3 regions of the Burkholderia stabilis genome follow, and region 2 is predicted to be linked to each of the others. Evidence: predicted binding sites of a transcription regulator. Region 2 holds the regulator's gene; each other region holds the start of a gene.
What was found. Region 2 encodes FliA, which starts transcription of late flagellar genes. Its sites were predicted from a motif close to CTAAAGTTTNNNNNNNNNNNGCCGNTA; they were not measured.

Region 1 (7,104 bases), 930 kb from region 2:
GCGCTCGCGCGGGTGCGGGCCCGCGCTGTATGTATTTATTTTGAGAGACGGTTAGCTTACGGCTTTATTCGAACCGTGTCGAACGCGCGCGCCGATGGCCATGTCGCGGAAAGGGGAACGGTCGCGCCCTAGGCTTCGCGCACCGCGATGCGCGTGTCGCCGAGCAGCACGACCTGTCCTGCGCGGATCTTGCAGGTCTTGCGCAGTTCGACCGCGCCGTCGACTTTCACCGCGCCGGACGCGACGATCAGTTTCGCCGTGCCGCCGCTGTCCGCGAGGCCGGTGATCTTGAGAAGGTTGTGCAGCTCGACGTATTCGCCGGTCAGCGTGAAATCCAGATTGGGCATGACGAAGAAGGTGCGCGATGCGCGGGAGGAATCGCCCCGCATCATACGGCACCACGGGCCGGCGCGCGAGCGCGGGCGGCTGCGGCGCGCAGTTGTTAAGGACTGTGAGCGATTCGTCAGCAAATGAAACGGTGGGTAACAGTCTGAGAGATTCGAGAACCGGCCGTGTGCGCCGCGGGTCTTTTGTCGTACCTGCTGCGTGTTGCGGCGGGGGACGCGACGGGCCGCATCGCTGCGGTTCTCGCCCACAACTTCCTGAGGAGAATTGCCATGTCCAAGATTCGTACGATGCTGATCGGTGCCGCGCTGACGGCGTTCGCTACTTCGGCTGCATTTGCCCAGACGGGCACGGCGGCGCAGGGCGCGGCAGGCGCCGGCATGCAGGCGCAGACCCCGGCGGCGGGTGTCGGCGCGGGCGTGCAGGGCGGCGCCGGCGTGAACGCGTCGGGCAATGCGGTCGGCGGCGCAACCAATGCGGTCGGCGCGGCGGCAGACGGCGCGAAGGATACGGCGTCGTCGGCCGTCCATTCGACCAAGAAGCACGCGAAGCATGCGGCGAAGTCGGCCAAGAGCCATGCCGGCTCGGCCAAGGCGAAGGCCGGCGAAGCGACCGAAGGCGGCGCGTCGGTCGGCGCGGAAGGTGGTGCATCGGCCCAGGGCGCCACGCAGTAAGCGTCGCCCGGCGCGACGCTTACCCTGAGCGGCGCGTCGCGACGGCGGCCATCCGGCGGCCCGGTTCGTTTCGTGCGAACCGGGCCGCTTTCATGTGTGCGTGCGCACCGTTACGGCCGGCGTTGCCCCTGGCCCTGGCCTTGTCCCTGCGCCGGTCGCGTGGCAGCCGGCGTGAATACGGCGCGCAGCCACGCGGCGAGTCGCGCGAAGACGTCGTACGGTTCCTCGACGAAAATTTCCGGCTTCAGCAGCCGCAGGTATTCCATGATCTGCTGCGCTTCCTGCTTCTGGAACGAGCCATGCGCGAGCCCGAGCCGCAACAGGCCGCGCAGTTCACCGAGCTTGTCGCGCGCGGTGCTGCCCACGCTCATTTCGCACGCGAGCTTCGCCTCGTAGATCCGTTGCCGCAGCGATTCCGCGAGCCGCCACGCGGGCGTCTGCATCAGTTCCTCGAGCGTCTGGATGTCCTGCGCCGCGCCCTTGATCTGCGAGGCGAGCGGGTCGATCAGCGACGGGTCGCCCTGCGCTTCGGCGACGATCGCCTTCGCCCAGTCGCGGCACGCCTTCGCGAGTTCGTCGGGCGTCCATTCGGAACGCGACGCGAAGCCGAAGCCGAATTCGCCGGCCTGCCGCATCAGGATCGCGACGACGTCCGGAAATTCCTTGTCGAGCGTGCGCTTTGCCCATGCGTACTGGCCGCCCTGCAGCATGCGCTGCACTGCGTGCTCGGTCAGCGGCACCATGTTGTCGAGCAGCTTGGCGCGCAGGAAATCCTCGAACGACGGCGTCGCGAACTGCGGGTCGAGTTTCAGCGACACGCGGACGAACGCGTCGTAGTCCTTGCGCAGGGACTCGAGCGTGTCGTCCTTGAGGGAAAGGGTGATCTGGCCCATGAATCGTCTCGATGGCGGCCCGCGCAAGCCGGCGGCCGGCACGGCGCACCGGTGCGGGCGCAGCGTCGACTGACCGGTGCGCGCCGAGGCCGGTGGCGGGTCTTCATACCCTATATCGGCGCGTCGGGCGGAAACTTGAGCGTGCGTGACCGAGCGTTTGCTCAGGCGGGCAGCCAGTGCGGCAGCACGATCCCTTGCCAGAAAAAGAACACCGCGAGACCGGCGGCGATCGTCACGAGCGGCCGGCGGGTCGCCGCCGACACGAGCACGGCGGCGAGTGCGCCGACGAGCTGCGGATTGCGCCAGGTGAGCTCGGCCGTGCCGCCGTGCGGCGAGACGGTCATCGGCACGATGATCGCGGTCAGCACGGTGACGGGCACGAAGCCGAGCGCGGTCCGCACGAGCGGCGGGAAGGTCAGCCGCTCGCCGAACAGGAACAGCGTCGTGCGGATCGCGTACGTGATGACGGCCATGCCGAGGATCAGCAGCGCGTAGCTCACGATGCGGCCTCCGTGCGCGAGCTGGCGCGCGCGCGTTCGTGCAGCAGCGTGAGCGCGACGCCGATCGCGACGCCGGCGGCGACCGCGCCGAGCAGCCCGAGCTTGTACGGCCAGCCCTGCCAGAAGTACGCGAGCGTGCCGGCCGTCGCGGCCGCCGCGAAGTAGCGCAGCGTGCCGAGCTGCGGCACGACGATCGCGATGAAGGTCGCCGCCATCGCGAAATCGAGACCGAGCGACTGCAGGCCCGGGAACGCCGCGCCGAAGCCGATGCCCGCGAGCGTCCAGACCTGCCAGTTCAGGTACATCGCGAGCCCCGACCCGAAGAAGTAGTGGGGGCCGATCGTGCCGGGCGGGAAGTGCCGGTAGTGCGCGTAGGCGACCGCGAACACCTCGTCGGTCATCAGCGCACCGAGCGTGGCGCGCCAGCGCAGCGGCAGGTGCGCGACATAGGGCGCGAGCGTCGCGCTGTACAGCAGGTGGCGCAGGTTCACGATCAGGGTCGTCGCGAGCACGACGACGAAGCTCGCGCTGCCGGCGATCAGGCCGAGAGCGATGAACTGCGCGGAGCCCGCGAACACGGCGAGCGACATCAGCGCGCCATGCCAGGCGGCGAGCGGGCCGCCGCCGACGAGCGTGCCGAAAATCACGCCGAACGGCGCCGCGCCGATCATCATCGGGATCGTGTCGCGCGCGCCGTCGAGCCATTCGTTGAGCGGGCGGCGAGGGGGCGATGGGGGTGTCGGGTTCAAAGCGTGCTTCTCCATGAACTCGAGGATAGCGGGCCGGTGGCGGGACGGCTTGTATGTTCTTGCGGTCGCGGGATCGGGATCGGGGTTGGCGCTGGGGCGTTTGTCGGTGTGGCGGTGTGGCGTTGTCGCGGTGGCCGTGTGCAGGGACGGGCGGAAAGCGGCGTGTCAGCGCGCCTGCCAGCGCCCGGGCGGCACGCCGAACATCCGTTTGAAATGCCGCGTGAAGTGGCTCTGGTCGACGAAGCCGCTGGCCGCCGCGACATCGGCGACGGGCACGCCCGCGCGCAGCGGCGCCAGCGCGCGCTGCAATCGCAACTGGTTGCGCCACGCATGCGGCGGCATGCCGGTCGTGCGCGTGAACAGGCGCGCTGCGTGGAACGGCGACAGGCCGGCCGCCTGCGCGACTTCGTCGAGCGTCACGGTGCATGTGAGATCAGCGGCGAGCCGCTCGCGCATCGCGTCGACGCGCGGTTCGTCAGCCATGAACGGCGCCGGGCGCGGCAGCGCGTCGGCATGACGCACGATCAGCGTCGACAGCGCGTCGAGCATCGCCGTTTCGGCGGCGAGCGGATCGTAGATGCGCGGGGCGCCGGCCGCCGGATCGTCGGCTGGCTGCCCGTGCGCATGCGAGGACGGCGCGCGCTCGCTGCCGGCCTCCATCATCCGGTGCGCAAGCGCGAGCCGGGCCGCGAGGTCGGCGTCGCGAATCACGTCGGGGGCAAACCACGGCGCATCCTGCGGGCGGCCCGCGATCGCGCTCGTGAGTGCGCGGATGAAGTCGACCGGCATGTAGCTGACGCGATAGCACCAGCCTTCGTCGGCTGCGCGCGAACCCGTGTGCACTTCGCCGGGATTGATCACGGGGACGGTGCCCGTTTCGGCGACATAGCCGCTGCCGCGATAGGTGAAGCGTTCCGCGCCTTCGAGAATCACGGGGATCGTGTACGCGTCGTGCCAGTGCGGCGCGAACGTGTGGTCGCGATAGGTGGCCGTGACGAGATCCGCATCCGGCAGCAGCGGCGTGCGCCAGTAGCGTGCGGAATCTGGGAGGCGGGTGGCGGACATGATCGGGCGCGGAGCGGTCGAACCGACAGTGTATCGCTCGCGCGCCCGACAGGCGCGGGCTTTACTTGACCGGAATCGTCGTACCGGCCGGCATCGGCACTGCGGTGACGGCGTTCTTCGGGCTGCCGCTGACGATACGGTCGCTGTAGGTCAGGTAGACGAGCGCGTTGCGTTTCTTGTCGACCACGCGCACGACGTGCAGTGTCTTGAAGATGAACGACATGCGCTCGCTGAACACGTCGGTCTGCTGCTTGAGCGGTTCCTTGAACGTGATCGGGCCGACCTGACGGCACGCGATCGACGCTTCGCTCGGATCCTCGGCGACGCCGAGCGTGCCCTTGATCCCGCCCGTGCGGGCGCGCGACACGTAGCAGGTCACGCCCTGGACGAGCGGATCGTCATACGCTTCGACGACCACGCGGTCGGAGCCCGTCACGCGGAAATGGGTGTTGACGCTGCCGACTTCCTCCGCGTGCGCGAGCGGGGCCGCGGCGACGGCGGAGAGCAGGAGGGCGAGCGGGGCAGCAGAGAGGAGGCGGTGCTTCATCGATGGAGCCGGATGCGAATGCGGGACGGAAACTCTAGCATGCGCGGAACCGGGCCACGAGAAAGCGAAAGGGCGGCCGGAAAAACAAAAGGCCCGTCGAATGACGGGCCTTTCATTGTCTGGCTCCCCGACCTGGGCTCGAACCAGGGACCTACGGATTAACAGTCCGGCGCTCTACCGACTGAGCTATCGGGGAATAAATCGGTACATCTGCGTGTTTTGTTTCCAACAAAAAACCCGTTCACTTTCAACGGGCCTTTGTGTTTTTGGCTCCCCGACCTGGGCTCGAACCAGGGACCTACGGATTAACAGTCCGGCGCTCTACCGACTGAGCTATCGGGGAACAAACAACAACAGCAGAGAAACGAGATTTTAAGGAGCGTTCGCTAACCTGTCAATACTTTTGGGCTGCGGCACACAAAAAATTTTGCAGCCACCGCGCGATCAGCGCTCGAGCAGGTGCAGCTTGTCCTGCACGTCCTTCCACTCGTCCGCGTCGGCCGGTGCCGGCTTGGTCTTCGTGATCGACGGCCAGCCCTTTGCCAGCTCGGCGTTCAGCTCGGTGAACTGCTGCTGGTCGCCCGGAACGTCTTCTTCGGCATAGATCGCATTGGTCGGGCACTCGGCGACGCACACGGCGCAGTCGATGCATTCGTCCGGATCGATGGCGAGAAAGTTGGGACCTTCACGGAAGCAATCCACCGGGCACACATCCACGCAATCCGTGTATTTGCACTTGATGCAGCCTTCGGTCACAACGTGAGTCATTAAAACGCTCCTGCTTGGCGGTATATATGGGGTGGCGTTTGCGCCAAAAGCGGCATTGTAACTGAAGCGCAAAACCCGCATGGCGTGGTCGGCTATCCGGCTTATATCGTTTCGTGATTAGTTTATGGGGGCAGCCGAGGGCGCGACGGGAGCAGGGCGGTGCGCGGTTTCGCGATGGTCGGGCACGCATTCGGGTAACATGGCCGACAGACCGGGCGGCGCGCGGTGCGCCGGGGCCCTGTCACGATATTGGCGGTGCCGTAATCATATGATCATCACTTCGCTGCTCGACACGGATCTCTACAAATTCACGATGATGCAGGTCGTCCTGCATCATTTCCCGGCCGCAAACGCCGAATACCGTTTCAAGTGCCGCACGCCCGGCGTCGATCTCGTGCCGTACATCGACGAGATTCGCGACGAGGTGCGCGGCCTGTGCGCGCTGCGCTTTTCCGACGTCGAGCTCGACTACCTGCGGCGGATGCGCTTCATCAAGAGCGATTTCGTCGACTTCCTCGCGCTGTTCCACCTGAACGAGAAGTACATTTCGATCACCCCGTCGCCGAAGGGCAGCGGCGAGATCGACATCGAGATCAAGGGGCCGTGGCTGCACACGATCCTGTTCGAGATCCCGGTGCTCGCGATCGTCAACGAAGTCTATTTCCGCAACACGCAGCGCGAGCCCGACTATCGCGAAGGCCGCGAACGGCTGCGCGAGAAGATCGCGCTACTCGGCGCGAAACCCGAGTTCGCCGACTGCAAGATCGCCGACTACGGCACGCGACGGCGCTTCTCGAAGGTCTGGCACGAGGAAGTCGCGCTCACGCTGCGCGACGGCCTCGGCCCGCAGTTCGCGGGCACGAGCAACGTGCTGTACGCAATGAAGCACGACATCACGCCGCTCGGCACGATGGCTCACGAGTACCTGCAGGCGTGCCAGGCGCTCGGCCCGCGGCTGCGCGACTCGCAGATCTACGGCTTCGAGATGTGGGCGAAGGAATACCGCGGCGACCTCGGGATCGCGCTGTCGGACGTCTACGGGATGGACGCGTTCCTGAACGACTTCGACATGTACTTCTGCAAGTTGTTCGACGGCGCGCGCCACGATTCGGGCGATCCGTTCGAATGGGGCGAGCGGATGCTGCGCCATTACGAGGCGAACCGCTGCGACCCGCGCACCAAGGTGCTCGTGTTCTCGGACGCGCTCGACATCCCGAAGGTCATGCAGCTGTACGAACGATTCCGCGGCCGCTGCAAGCTCGCGTTCGGCGTCGGCACGAACCTCACCAACGATCTCGGCTACGTGCCGCTGCAGATCGTGATCAAGATGGTCCGCTGCAACGGCCAGCCGGTCGCGAAGCTGTCGGATTCGCCGGGCAAGAGCATGTGCGACGACAAGGCGTATCTCGCGTACTTGCGCCAGGTGTTCGGCATCGCGCAGCCGGTCGAGGAAAACGCGTCGAAGTGAGCGTCGGCCGAACGGCCAAAGCTGCGTCGTGGCGAGGGCGGCCGGTATAATCCGACGGTATCGCCCGCCAACGTCACGAGGACCGTTCATGGACA
Region 2 (7,104 bases):
CGCGAGATTCCCGGCTCGCTGTACTCGGCCGTCGCCGAGGTGCTCGCGTGGGTCTACCAGCTCAAGCGCTTCCGCTCGGAAGGCGGCGCGTTCCCCGCAGTGCCGGTCGATCTCGACGTGCCGGCCGACCTCGACAAGGGCGCGTCGGTGTCCGCCGACGACGAGCGCGAGGAAGCCGAGGACACGCTCGGCAAGCAAGGTAAGCAGGGCGCGCAAGGAGCCTCCGCATGAGCACCCCGACGACCGGCCTGTTCGCGAAGCGCCAGAACCCGTTCGCAGGCACCAACCTGCGCGCGCTCGCGGGCCCGATCCTCATCTGCATGATCCTGGGGATGATGATCCTGCCGCTGCCCCCGCTGCTGCTGGATCTGCTGTTCACGTTCAACATCGCGCTGTCGGTGATGGTGCTGCTCGTCAGCATGTACACGATGAAGCCGCTCGATTTCGCGGCGTTCCCGAGCGTGCTGCTGTTCTCGACGCTGCTGCGCCTGTCGCTGAACGTCGCGTCGACGCGTGTCGTGCTGCTCGAAGGCCACACCGGGCCGGACGCTGCCGGCCAGGTGATCGAGGCGTTCGGCCACTTCCTCGTCGGCGGCAACTTCGCGGTCGGCATCGTCGTGTTCGTGATCCTGATGATCATCAACTTCATGGTCATCACGAAGGGCGCGGGGCGGATCGCGGAAGTGTCCGCGCGCTTCACGCTCGATGCGATGCCCGGCAAGCAGATGGCGATCGACGCCGACCTGAACGCCGGCCTCATCAACGAGGAACAGGCGCGCAAGCGCCGCCTGGCCGTGTCGCAGGAAGCCGAGTTCTACGGGTCGATGGACGGCGCGTCGAAGTTCGTGCGCGGCGATGCGATCGCCGGCCTGATCATCATGGCGATCAACGTGATCGGCGGGCTGATCGTCGGGATGGTCCAGCACGACATGTCGTTCGCCGCGGCCGGCACCAACTACACGCTGCTGACGATCGGCGACGGCCTCGTCGCGCAGATTCCGTCGCTCGTGATCTCGACCGCGGCCGGCGTGATCGTGTCGCGCGTCGCGACCGACGAGGACATCGGCACGCAGATCACCGGCCAGCTGTTCACGAATCCGCGCGTGCTGATGATCACGGGCGCGATCATCGTGCTGATGGGGCTGATCCCCGGGATGCCGCACTTCGCGTTCCTCGGGCTCGGCGCCGGCGCGATCTGGCTGTCCCGCACGCAGACGAAGCGCGCGGCGGCCCGCAAGGCGGCCGGCGACGTGACCGACATCGCGCCGCCCGCCGTGCTGCCGGCCGACAGTCACGAGGCGACCTGGGACGACGTGCAGCTGATCGACCCGCTCGGCCTCGAAGTCGGCTACCGGCTGATCCCGCTCGTCGACAAGAACAGCGACGGCGAGCTGCTCAAGCGCATCAAGAGCATCCGCAAGAAATTCGCGCAGGAAATCGGCTTCCTGCCGCCGGTGATCCATATCCGCGACAACCTCGAACTGCGGCCGAACGCGTACCGGATCGCGCTGAAGGGCGTCGAGATCGGCGTCGGCGAAGTGTTCCCGGGCCAGTGGCTCGCGATCAACCCCGGCCAGGTGACGGCCGCGCTGCCGGGCGCCGTCACGCAGGACCCGGCGTTCGGGCTGCCGGCCGTGTGGATCGACGTCGCGCTGCGCGAGCAGGCGCAGGTGTACGGCTACACGGTGGTCGACGCGAGCACGGTCGTCGCGACGCACCTGAACCATCTCGTCGTCCAGCACGCGGCCGAGCTGCTCGGCCGCCAGGAAGTGCAGGCGCTCGTCGAGCGCACCGGCAAGGACGCGCCGTCGCTCGTCGAGGATCTCGTGCCGAAGACGATCTCGCTGACGACGCTGCAGAAAGTGCTTCAGAACCTGCTCGAGGAAGGCGTGCCGATCCGCGACATGCGCACGATCCTCGAAGCCGTGTCCGAACATGCGGGCCGCGGCGACGCGTTCGAGATCACGGCCGCGGTGCGGCTCTCGCTCGGCCGCGCGATCACGCAGCAGTGGTATCCGGGCGCGGGCGAGATGCAGGTGATGGGCCTCGATTCGAATCTCGAGCGCGTGCTGTCGCAGGCGCTCGCCACCGGCGCGAACCCGGGCCTCGAACCCGGCCTCGCGCACAACCTTCTGACCGGCACGCAGCAAGCGATGCTGCGTCAACAGAATCTCGGGCTGCCGCCCGTGCTGCTGGTGCAGCACGCGCTGCGCGCGATGCTCGCGCGTTTCCTGCGCCGCAGCCTGCCGCAACTGAAAGTGCTGTCGTATGCCGAAGTGCCGGACACACGCACGATCAAAGTCGTTAACGTCATCGGGGGTTCCGCTTGAACATTCGCAAATTCACCGGCGCGACCAGCCGCGACGCGCTTCGTCTGGTGCGCGAGGCGCTCGGCGCCGACGCGGTCGTGCTGTCGAACCGCACGCTCGATGACGGCAGCGTCGAAATCGTCGCACTCGCCGATTCGGACCTGGCCGCGGTGACGCCGCCGGCCGCCGCGCGGCCGCGCATCGCCGCGCCGCGAATGCAGGACTCCGTGCCGGCCGCCGCGGTGCCGGGCATCGTGTCGCGCCCGGGCGCCACGCTTGCACGCCCGAGCGTGAACCCGTACGCAGCCGGTGAAGGCGGCCTGCCGGACGTGTTCTCGTCGGTGTTCGGTGCGAGCGCCGATATGGAAGAACCGGCGGCGCAACTTTCGGCGACCGATGCGGACGTGCCGGCTGCGGCTTCCCCGTCGATCGCCGCGCCCGCGGGCGGCACGCCTGCCGCCGGCGCGTCCGAACCCGCGCCGTGGCTCGTCGAGCACGCGAAGCGCCTGACGCAGCAGCGCGATGCGCTGATCGCCCGCGCGCAGGCACCCGCCGCGCCGCAAGCGAGCGAACCGCCTCCGCAGCGTGCCGCGAGCGCGACGCCGCCCGACTGGGCGCGCGACATCGTGCGCGATGCCGAGCGCCGGATGCCGGCCGCCGCCCCCCGCGCGCCGGACACGAGCGCCGCGCAGGCCGCGAAGGCAGCCGAGCGCACGCGCCTGTCCGCCGACGCGGCCGCCGTGGTGGCCGATGCGGTGAAGTCGCGCATCGAGCGGATCGTCAACGACACGGTGATGCAGGAGCTCGGCGAGCTGCGCGGGATGATGGAAGAGCAGTTCGACAACCTGATGTGGCACGACCGCCAGCGCCGCAGCGCGGTGCACGGCGCGCTGACGAAGCACCTGTTCGCGGCCGGCCTCTCCGCGCAGCTCGTGCGGATGCTGGTCGACAACCTGCCGTCCGGCGAAGGCACGCAGACCTTCGAACAGGCCGCCGAATGGGCGCAGTCGGTGCTCGCCGCGAACCTGCCGGTGCTCGACAGCGAAGACGCGCTGATGGAGCGCGGCGGCGTGTTCGCGCTGATGGGGCCGACGGGCGTCGGCAAGACGACCACCACCGCGAAGCTGGCCGCGCGCTGCGTGATGCGCTTCGGCGCGAGCAAGGTCGCGCTGCTGACCACCGACAGCTACCGGATCGGCGGCCACGAGCAGCTGCGCATCTTCGGCAAGATCCTCGGCGTGCCCGTGCACGCGGTGAAGGATGCCGGCGATCTCGCGCTCGCGCTGTCCGAGCTGCGCAACAAGCACATCGTGCTGATCGACACGATCGGCATGAGCCAGCGCGACCGCGCGGTGTCCGACCAGATCGCGATGCTGCACGGCGCGAACGCACCGGTGCAGCGCCTGCTGCTGCTCAACGCGACGAGCCACGGCGACACCCTCAACGAAGTCGTGCAGGCGTACCGCAGCGCGGGCGAGCATCCGGACCTCGCCGGCTGCATCCTCACGAAGCTCGACGAGGCGACCCACCTCGGCGGCGTGCTCGACACGGTGATCCGCTACAAGCTGCCGGTCCACTACGTGTCGACCGGCCAGAAGGTGCCGGAGAACCTGTACGTCGCGTCGACCAAATTCCTGCTGAAGAGCGCGTTCTGTGTGCCGCGCGACGGCTCGCCCTTCGTGCCGCAAGACGAGGACATGCCGACGCTGCTTTCCGCACTGACCGCACGTTCCACCGCCGAGCTGCACGAGGTGCGATTTGGATAAACGAATCATCGACCAGGCCGAAGGGCTGCGGCGCCTGCTGGCCGGGCGCGCCTCGCGCATCGTCGCGGTGACGGGCGGGCCGGCGGGTGTCGGCTGCACGTCCACGATCGTGAACCTGGCGGCGGCGCTCGCGTCGCTCGGCAAGGACGTGCTCGTCGTCGACGAGCGCGCCGACGTGCACTCGGCCACCGCGACGCTCGCCGGTGCGTGGCTGCGCGACGGCGAGCGCACGCGGGTGGCCGCGGGCTTCGGCCTGTGTTCGGCCGCGCGGCTCGCGCGCGCCGGCTACAGCGACGCGCAACTGAGCGACTTCGTCGACGGCCCGGCCGACATCGTGCTCGTCGACGCGCAGCTCGGCGCCGACGGCTCGTTCTCGGCGCTCGCGCGCGAAGCGCACGACGTGCTGGTCGTCACGCGGGTCGCCGCGCAGGCGATCACCGAGGCGTATGCGTGCATGAAGCGGCTGCATTTCGCGCACGCGTTCGCGCAATTCCGCGTGCTGACCAATCACGTCGGCAGCCATGCGGACGCGAAGACCGCGTTCGACAACCTCGCGGGCGTCGCGAGCCGCTACCTGACCGTGTCGATCGCCGACGCGGGCTGCGTGAGCGCCGATCCGCTCGTCGAGCATGCGCGCGAGCTGACGCGCGCCGTGGTCGATGCGTTCCCGTCGTCGGCCGCCGCACGCGACTACCGGCAGATTGCCGCCGACCTGCTGTACTGGCCGATGCGCCCGCGTTCGGGCGCGGGCCGCGCCGTCCACGCGGGCGGCAAACCGTCGTACGAGGCGGGCGCGGCACACGCCGCTTAGGGCAAGGAGAGAGCCATGATGTACAACGCTCAAGGAAAGATGTCCCAGGCCGACGTGCTCGCGCAATATGCGCCGCTCGTGCGTCGCCTCGGGCTGCAGCTCGTCGCGAAGATGCCGGCGAGCGTCGACCTCGACGACCTGATCCAGGCCGGCATGATCGGCCTGATGGACGCGGCCGGCCGCTACAAGGAAGACCAGGGCGCGCAGTTCGAGACCTACGCGACGCAGCGCATCCGCGGCGCGATGCTCGACGAGCTGCGCAGCAACGACTGGCTGCCGCGCAGCCTGCGCAAGACGTCGCGCGAGGTCGAGCACGCGGTGCATCAGGTCGAGCAGCATCTCGGCCGCTCGGCGAGCGAGACCGAGATCGCGCAGCACCTGAACATGCCGCTCGACGAATACCAGGGGATGCTGCAGGACCTGCACGGCAGCCAGCTCATCTACTACGAGGATTTCGACCGTGCGGCCGACGACGAGCCGTTCCTCGACCGCTACCGCGTCGATCACGCCGATCCGCTGTCGGCGCTGCTCGACGAGCACCTGCGCGAAGCGCTCGTCGAGGCGATCGAGCGGCTGCCGGAGCGCGAGAAGCTGCTGATGTCGCTGTACTACGAACGGGGTCTGAATCTGCGCGAGATCGGCGCGGTGCTCGAGGTGAGCGAGTCGCGCGTGTGCCAGCTGCACAGCCAGGCCGTCGCCCGCCTGCGTGCCCGGCTGCGCGAACAGGCCTGGGTCGGCGCGGAGTCCTGACCCTTTCTTCGCGGCCACGCGCGCCGACGCCGCGCGCTCGCGCATTTTGCGCGCCGATTTGCTACAATCCCTCCCGTTTTCCGAGGAGCGTTGCGACGGACCATCCTGCGTCCGCCAGGCTCGGAAGGCTTCACCAAGCAGCCGCGCGGCCAATTTGCGCCGGCTCCGCTTCCTGAACGGCGCTCACGTCACCAATCTAGAACTTTTTTAGAAAGGAGGGCGTGATGAACGCCATTATCGATTCCAAGGCTTCCCACGATTACGTCGTCGCCGACATGGCGCTGGCCGGCTGGGGCCGCAAGGAACTGAACATCGCCGAGACCGAAATGCCGGGCCTCGTGCAGATCCGCGACGAATACAAGGCCGAGCAGCCGCTGAAGGGCGCGCGCATCGCCGGTTCGCTGCACATGACGATCCAGACGGGCGTGCTGATCGAGACGCTGAAGGCGCTCGGCGCGGACGTGCGCTGGGCATCGTGCAACATCTTCTCGACCCAGGATCACGCAGCCGCCGCGATCGTCGAAGCCGGCACGCCGGTGTTCGCGTTCAAGGGCGAATCGCTCGACGAATACTGGGAGTTCTCGCACCGCATCTTCGAATGGCCGAACGGCGAATTCGCGAACATGATCCTGGACGACGGCGGCGACGCAACGCTGCTGCTGATCCTCGGCTCGAAGGCCGAGAAGGACCGTTCGGTGATCGCGAAGCCGACCAACGAGGAAGAAGTCGCGCTGTACAAGTCGATCGCGAAGCACCTCGACATCGACGCGACCTGGTACTCGAAGCGCCTCGCGCACATCAAGGGCGTGACCGAAGAAACCACGACCGGCGTGCACCGCCTGTACCAGATGGAAAAGGACGGCCGCCTGCCGTTCCCGGCGTTCAACGTGAACGATTCGGTCACGAAGTCGAAGTTCGACAACCTGTACGGCTGCCGCGAGTCGCTCGTCGACGGCATCAAGCGCGCGACCGACGTGATGATCGCGGGCAAGGTCGCGGTCGTCGCGGGTTACGGCGACGTGGGCAAGGGCTGCGCGCAGTCGCTGCGCGGCCTCGGCGCGACGGTGTGGGTCACCGAAATCGATCCGATCTGCGCACTGCAGGCGGCGATGGAAGGCTACCGCGTCGTGACGATGGAATACGCGGCCGACAAGGCCGACATCTTCGTGACGGCGACCGGCAACTTCCACGTGATCGGCCACGATCACATGAAGGCGATGCGCCACAACGCGATCGTCTGCAACATCGGTCACTTCGACTCGGAAATCGACGTTGCGTCGACGCGCCAGTACCAGTGGGAAAACATCAAGCCGCAAGTCGACCACATCATTTTCCCGGACGGCAAGCGCGTGATCCTGCTGGCGGAAGGCCGCCTCGTGAACCTCGGCTGCGCGACCGGCCACCCGTCGTTCGTGATGTCGAACTCGTTCGCGAACCAGACGCTCGCGCAGATCGAGCTGTTCGTGCG
Region 3 (7,104 bases), on a different replicon from region 2:
GTGTCCCGATCGGCCTGGCCCTCGCGCAGGCTGAAATACTGGCGGAACGTGGCGCGCACGCGCGTCAGGGTGCGCGCCGGCGGGCGGGAGGGTGCAGTGGTCATGGTTGTTGTTCGTTCGAAGCCCCGGGGGCATGGCGAGGGGAGCATCATCCTGCCGCGCGCGACCCGGCATCACACCGCTCGCGCACGGCGGGAAAAGCATCGCATAGGGGCGGCGTTCGCACAATTGGCGCGGCTCGCGCCGGCGCAGGCGCGCGGTTTTACGGGATCGGCGGCGCGTTGCGCAGCACCATGCGCAGCGCCGTATCGAACGGCGTCGCGGCATCGATGCCGAGTGCGCGCAGGCCGGACGCGTCCAGGTGGCAATCGTACGGGCGCGGCGTCGCGTCGGTCGGCTGCTCGACCGGTACGAGCGATGCTTCGATGCCGAATGCCGCCGCGATCCGTCGGGCAATCTCGTACTTCGTCATCGGCTCCTCGCTCGACCAGTGACGGATGCCCGTGACGGACGAGCCGGCCAGATGACGCAGCGTCAGGTCGCGGATCACTTCCGCCACGTCCGTCGTGCAGGTCGGATAGCGGATCGCCCATGCGTCCATGCCGACCGCGTCCGCACCCGGGCGCGCGGACGCGACGATCGCCGGGACGAGGCTCGTGACGGCCGATTCGCTCCAGTCGAAGATCGGGCCGAACAGCAACGGCAGGCGCAGCACGCAGGAAAGCGGCGACGCGGCCAGCAGGGCGGCCTCGCCTTCGAGCTTCGTGCGGCCGTAGATGTTCAGCGGATTCGGGGTTGCGTCTTCACGGTACGGCGCGGCCTTGCCGTCGAATACGTAGTCGGTGGAGATGCCCAGCGTCCATGCGCCGTATCGCGCGGCCAGCGCGCCGATGCGGGCCGGGGCGGTGACGTTGATGGCGCGGGCGGCGGCCGGATGGTTTTCGCAGACGTCCGGGCGGCGCTCGGCCGCGCAGACGATGACGGCGGCCGGCTTGCGGGTGTCGAAGAGGTGCTCGAGGGACGGCTGATCGAGCGCGTCGAGTTGCGCGATGTTTTCAGGCGGCAGCGCGAGCAGCTTTGCGCCGGCACTGTGCGGATTCCGGATCGTCGCGAGCAGCGTCAGCGACGGTTCGCGCGCCAGGGACGCGGCCACCGCGCGGCCGAGCAGGCCGGACGCGCCGATGAGAAGGATGGTCGGGAGTTCGTGCGACGAGGTCGGGCTGGGCATGGGCGGCGATCCGGGTTACGCGGGCAGGCGCGAGGTTGCGTTCGGCGTTCTCGCCGTGGTCGTGCCGAGGATAGCGGAAAAGATGCGCAACCGACCGGCAGCAAGCGAGCGTCGAACCGTCCTGCACACATGCGTCAGCCGGCGCACGCCCTCGCCGGAACCGCCGGCGACCCGCCCGTCGCCCCGGCAACGAGGCCCGGTACGCTTGCGCGCACCGGGCCCGTCATACCGGAACGAAACGTCGCGCGGCCTTACTTCCGGTCGAGCGAATAGCGCCCCGGCCCGGTCAGCGCGAGCAACAACAACCCGCCGATGATGCTCACGTTCTTGTAGAAGTTGATCATCGCCATGTATTGCTCCATCCCCTGCAGCGCCCAGTAGCGATGGCCGATCAGCGCCGTCGCGAGCGTATAGGCGGCGAACACCAGTGCGAGCGGACGCGTATAGAAACCGATCGCGATCAGCAGGCCGCCGGCCAGCTCGACCGCCACCGCGATCGCGGCGGCCAGTTCGGGCACCGGGTTGCCCATCGACGCCATGTAGGCGACCGTGCCCGAGAAGCCGGTCAGCTTCTGCCAGCCGAACAGCACGAACAGGACCATCATCAGCACGCGAGCCGCCAGCAGCAGCGTGTCCTTCTTCGACTCCAGTGAAACGTAACGCATGACTATCACCCTTGAATTGACGGTTTGACGCGTTCGGCGCCGATGCCCGCCGAAGCGGCGAACCAGGTCGGCAACGAACCATTCCTCGCGCGGCCGGACAGCGGGCCGATCGGCCTGCCGCCGGAGCATCCGCCCGGAGGCGCACCGTTTCCGGCGCGCTCCGGATCGGTTCTGGCGAAGCACGGGTGCAGTCTACTGTCTCACCCAAAATCATCAATCCGCCTAAACATGATTCGCTGTCTCGCATGAGTGGACAATCAGCGGGAACGAGGCCGCACAAATCAACCCGTTCCCGTGCATCAAAAACATCAAGACTGCGCCGCTGCTTCCAGGCTCATTTATCCAATCGATATTGCAGACTTCAATTGACACACACCGGTCATGAAAATCCACCTTGGTGGTTATTCACCGACACGCCCGGCGCATGGCGCATTCGCGCTCGCTTCCGCCTGGCAACTCGACCGTCTTTTCAGCCGGCGAACGCACCGGTTTCGAACAGAGGCGTGTGGCCCGGAAATGAAAACTCCCAATCGAAAACGTTTCCTCGACACGCAGCCTGTTGTCGCACACGGCATGAGAGTGCCCGTCACGCAAGGCGTACGGCCCGACTCGTATCAACAACAGCGCCTGCCTGACGCAACCTCTCCGCCTGGTGTTTAGCAAGAAGAACGAAAAACCCGCGCCAAACATTCGTGCCGCCGACAAGCATTCCAATGCCACTCGAAATCCTCGAATAAATGCAATTTAAATCATGCGTTTACGGCTAAAAAACCGCGAACCGCTGCCGCGCCGCCATCCACCCCGCTCACCGTGACAATTTCCCCAAGAACAATTACAAAAAATTACCAATTAATACTGATTTAAATATACGATAGCGAACTGATTCATTCTTACGTTTCCCCGACACTTTCCGTGACCCCGGAGCGCGTCGCGCGGGAGACGGCATCAAGCGAATCGCCACGAGGCCGCCGTTCGCCCAGGGATCGCTTTTCAACCGGAGCTCATTCATGCCAACGAACACGCCCGTCAACAGCGGCTCGAACGCGAACAGCCTGTTGCAACAGGCCGCGCAATCGATCATCAGCGGCTCGACCGGCAATCCGTCGATGGACGTCGGCACCCTCGTCAAGACGCTGGTGAACGCGAAGACGGCCGGCCGGGCCGCGGCGCTCGCCGCGTCGCAAACGACCGGCAGCACGCGGATTTCCGCATTCGGCGCACTGTCGTCGGCGCTGGGCGCGCTCGAGGCGGGCCTCGCGTCGCTGTCGAACGGCGGGCTGCAGTCGACGTTCAACGCGGTCGCGAGCGGCAAGGGCCTGACCGCGACGGCGGGGGTGGGCGCGGTGGCCGGCACCTACACGGTCGGCGTCAAGCAGATCGCGACCGCGCAGGCGCTGTCGTCGGCGGGCTTCGACGGCAAGAAGGCGCTCGGCACCGGCACGCTGACGCTGTCGCTCGGCAGCCAGTCGTTCAAGGTCGAGGTCGGCGGCACGAACAACACACTGTCCGGCATCGCGGCGGCAATCAACTCTGCGTCGAACAACCCGGGGATCAGCGCGACGGTCATCAACGGCAGCGACGGCGCGCACCTCGTGCTCGCGTCGACGAAGACGGGCTCGGCGAACGCGATCAGCGTCGCGGTCGGCAACGTGTCCGGCGACAACGGGCTGTCGAGCCTCGGCGTCACGTCGACGCCCGACAAGGACGGCGGCGCGTCGAAGATCGAATCGGCGAACGGCGCGGCCGCATGGCGGCAGAGCGCCGTCGCGCAGGATGCGAAGTTCACGATCAACGGGATCGCGTCGAACAGCGCGAACAACGCGGTATCCGGCGTGCTGACCGGCATCACGCTGAACCTGTCGGCGGCCGCGATCAGCGAGACCGATACGCAGACGCTGACGGTCAGCGCCGACACGAAATCGCAGGCGGCGACGATCACGAATTTCGTGAACCTGTACAACACGGTCGTCAAGACGATGGGCGCGCTCACGAGCTACACGGAAGGCGCGAATGCGCAAGGCGCGCTGATCGGCGATTCGACGCTGAACACGATCCGCAACTCGCTCGCGTCGATCGTCGCGCGCGGTGTCGACGGCGCCCCCACCACCGAGAACGGCAGCGGGCACGTGAACCTGCTGTCGATCGGCATCAAGCTCGAGAAGGACGGCACGCTGAAGGTCGACAGCGCGAAACTCGACAGCACGCTGTCCGCGAACCCGTCGGCGGTCGCGCGTCTGTTCGACCCGAAGAGCGGGCTCGGCACGCGCCTGACCGAGCAGATCACGCACTTCACGAAAAAGGACGGGATGATCGATGTGCGGACGAACGCGTTGAACGCCGACCTGAAGCGCGTCACGCAGCAGCAGTCGAATCTGTCCGACTATGCCGCGCAATTGACCAAGCAGTATCAGGCGCAGTTCACGGCGCTCAACACGCTGATGGCCAAGATGAATTCGAACACGCAATACCTGACCCGGCTGTTTGGCGGCGCGAACAGCAACGGTACGCTGGCGAACAAGTAAGCGGCCTCGCGCCGCGATGCGCGCGCCGGCGGTTCACGGTCGATGGATCGACCGGTACGAGCCGCCGCGCGCCGCGTACCTCGTACCGCCTGATTGCGGGTGCGGTTCATGCCCGGCGGCGCGCAAGCGCTTGCCGGGCTCGTTGCTTTTGTTGGTGTCATCGCGGCAGGCAGCCCGCGCCGCGCCGTCAGCCCAGACCTTCGACGCGGTCGGCGAACAAGTCGATCGCACGCGAGACCTGACGCCCGAAATAGCCTGGCCGCTCGCGCTCGTACGCGCGCAGCAGCGACGTGCATTCGCGCTCGGCCCAGCGCCACACGGGGCCCTGCTTCGCGAACACCGGGTGATCGTGCAATTCCGCCGGCACCGCGTGTTCGTCCTCCCAGCCCCAGAAATACGCCTGATACGCGCGCGCGAACGGCATTCCCAGGTTGTTCGCGACGGTCTCGTCGTGGCGCAGCGTGAAGTCGACGATCTCCTTGCGCACGCGGCCGCCCACCTCGTCGTGACGCGCTTCGATCCAGCAGTGATACCGCGCGAGCTGCGACAGGTGCCGCGCACTGCGCCGCCGCTCGCGTGTCGTGCACAACGCGTACAGGTTGCCGTCGCCAAAATCCATCACTTCGCCGCCCGCGAACGGCCGGTAAGTCTTGCCGGTCAGCAGCGTCAGCACCTGCGCGCCGACGATCGCGTAGTCGGCGCACCGCATGTAGCCGCTGCGCGTCGTGGCCGCCGACACGCTCCGGTGGACTGCCTCGTCGATCACGGCGTGCAGCATGGCATCAACCGGCGCCGCCAGGATCGGCGGCTGGCTTGTCGTCGTCACGTGTTGCATGGGAGGGGAATGCGGATTCAACGGTTCATCGGTAAAAAACGCTCCGCGGCATAATATTACGGATCGTTACAAGAAACGATGGGAGGGTCCGGTCAGATTTGTGTGCTTTTGTCGCGGGGCGTGGAGGCGGGTCGGGCTGGCTGGAGGCGGCTGTGGAAGCGCGATGCGGCGCGGTCACCGGACGCGTCGCGGCGGTGCGCTCGCGGATCGCGGGCGCACCGGTTATGGGGTGGTGGATAAAGGACCGACGGCACGTCGGCTTCGTATCGGTGGTGCGACGCCGGTCGCGCCAATGGAAATCCCGCCCGACCGGTCAGCATCGAGGCGCTGCCGAAGCAGGCGGCTTTGCGAGCACCGATGCGATCGGGCCGCGCGCGGCAAAACGGAGGTCATCGATCGATGACGGGCGGCTCGCGTGCCGCCGGCCACCGCGCCCGCTCACTGCATCAAGTCGATCGGCAGCGTCTTGTCGAGATTGTCGTGCCATGCGCGAATCGTCTTCGGCACGGTCTTTTTCCACGCCGGCGCGTTCGTGTAATAACGCATCCGGACCTTGTCGTGCGCGTCGAACACGAGCAGCCCGATCCACAGATCGGTGCCGTGGCTCATCACGATCGCCGCGTTCGTCGTCGCGATGCCGCGCACCCAGTACGACTCCACGTGCGCCTTCAATCCGTCGAGATCCTCTTCGTCTGACCGGGAATTGACCGTATCCACGAGCACCGCGTAATCGGCGCCGAGCAGCTTGTGCGCGATCGCGTTCTGCGCCGCGTCGGCCACGACCTTGAGACTCAGCAAATCGGCCGGCGGCTGAGCCCGGGACTGCGCCGCGGTCACGTACTCGCCACCATAGGAAACACCCAGGCCGGCGCCACAGTCGAAATCCGCGCCGTGTTGCGTAATGCCGATGCGCCCGCCCTTCCGCTCGAAATCGAGCCGGCATTTGTCCTTGCGATAGGTGCCGCTGTCGCCGTGCAGCACGATGTCGCCGTCGAGCCCGCCGGTATTCGCGCCGTTGTTCGCGCTCAACTCGAAATGCAGACGAGGCGCCGTGCCAGTGAACGTCAGCTCGCCGCCGAACGACGGGTTGTCGCTCGTCATGGTCCACGTCTGCTGCCAGCGGTCGGCGGCGAGCGGCGTGCCGTTCAGACTCGCGAGCCGTTCGCGGTAGCGGTCGCCAAGGCACGATGCATCGCTGCCGCACTGGTCGCGCTGCTTGAGCCACTTCAACTGCGCGGCCTTCAGCGCAGCCGTATCGCCGCCTTTCGCGAGCGCCTTCTTCCACGCGGCCGACAGGTCGCCGTCGAGCTTCGACAATGCGGTGTCCGCGCAGATCGCCTTCTCAGTGGGCGACGCGGCCTTCGCACAGTCGAAGCCGGCCGCGTGCGCGGCGATCGGCAACAGCGCCAGCAGCGCGGCTGCCGCGATGGACCGCAGGTTCGGGTGGCGCGCATCGGCGCGCGCATTCGATCGATTCCGGATTGTCATCGGCTTGGCTCGTCGCTGGGTCGCGGCCTGTAGAAGCTACACGCACGCGACATTCGAGGTAAAAACGCCCGGCCCGGCATGCGGCGCATGCCATCGCCCGCCGAAGCGTAACCCGAATGCGCGACGCCGATCAATCGACGTTCGATGCCGCCGCAACCGTTGCGGCCGCCGCGCTGCATTGCGCGATGCCGCTGCGCAACGAGGCTTCCGCGGCCGCGTCGATGATCCCGATGAACACCATCACGCCATCGCCTTCGTGCGCGACCAGACCCTCGTCTTCCATCGACGAGAAACGGATGCGCCGCGCGGCGACCTGGCACACGCGTGTGCCGACCACGCCGTCCGCGTCGGCCACGCGCACGACAC

Region 1: BBJ41_RS06675 (DUF4088 family protein) is a predicted target of FliA. The motif match lies at 2,026-2,052, and genes of this name have one in related genera.
Region 3: fliD (flagellar filament capping protein FliD) is a predicted target of FliA. The motif match lies at 2,783-2,809, and genes of this name have one in related genera.

The regions. Positions count from the first base shown of each region.
Region 1 covers NZ_CP016442.1:1,432,280-1,439,383, reverse strand. Annotated here, with positions in the region: gene BBJ41_RS06685 (RNA-binding S4 domain-containing protein) at 129-347, opposite strand; gene BBJ41_RS06680 (hypothetical protein) at 618-1,019, shown strand; gene BBJ41_RS06675 (DUF4088 family protein) at 1,130-1,912, opposite strand; gene BBJ41_RS06670 (AzlD domain-containing protein) at 2,074-2,412, opposite strand; gene BBJ41_RS06665 (AzlC family ABC transporter permease) at 2,409-3,176, opposite strand; gene BBJ41_RS06660 (AraC family transcriptional regulator) at 3,327-4,226, opposite strand; gene BBJ41_RS06655 (CreA family protein) at 4,288-4,773, opposite strand; tRNA gene BBJ41_RS06650 (tRNA-Asn) at 4,894-4,969, opposite strand; tRNA gene BBJ41_RS06645 (tRNA-Asn) at 5,041-5,116, opposite strand; gene fdxA (ferredoxin FdxA) at 5,218-5,541, opposite strand; gene pncB (nicotinate phosphoribosyltransferase) at 5,810-7,009, shown strand; gene BBJ41_RS06630 (LutC/YkgG family protein) at 7,098-7,104, shown strand, end outside.
Region 2 covers NZ_CP016442.1:2,362,327-2,369,430, forward strand. Annotated here, with positions in the region: gene flhB (flagellar biosynthesis protein FlhB) at 1-231, shown strand, start outside; gene flhA (flagellar biosynthesis protein FlhA) at 228-2,330, shown strand; gene flhF (flagellar biosynthesis protein FlhF) at 2,327-4,075, shown strand; gene BBJ41_RS11000 (MinD/ParA family ATP-binding protein) at 4,068-4,886, shown strand; gene BBJ41_RS11005 (RNA polymerase sigma factor FliA) at 4,902-5,636, shown strand; S-adenosyl-L-homocysteine riboswitch at 5,713-5,828, shown strand; gene ahcY (adenosylhomocysteinase) at 5,861-7,104, shown strand, end outside.
Region 3 covers NZ_CP016444.1:275,109-282,212, forward strand. Annotated here, with positions in the region: gene BBJ41_RS33845 (DUF389 domain-containing protein) at 1-104, opposite strand, end outside; gene BBJ41_RS33850 (dTDP-4-dehydrorhamnose reductase family protein) at 263-1,228, opposite strand; gene BBJ41_RS33855 (DoxX family protein) at 1,480-1,893, opposite strand; gene fliD (flagellar filament capping protein FliD) at 2,901-4,415, shown strand; gene BBJ41_RS33865 (hypothetical protein) at 4,603-5,250, opposite strand; gene BBJ41_RS33870 (lysozyme inhibitor LprI family protein) at 5,689-6,738, opposite strand; gene BBJ41_RS33875 (CobW family GTP-binding protein) at 6,869-7,104, opposite strand, start outside.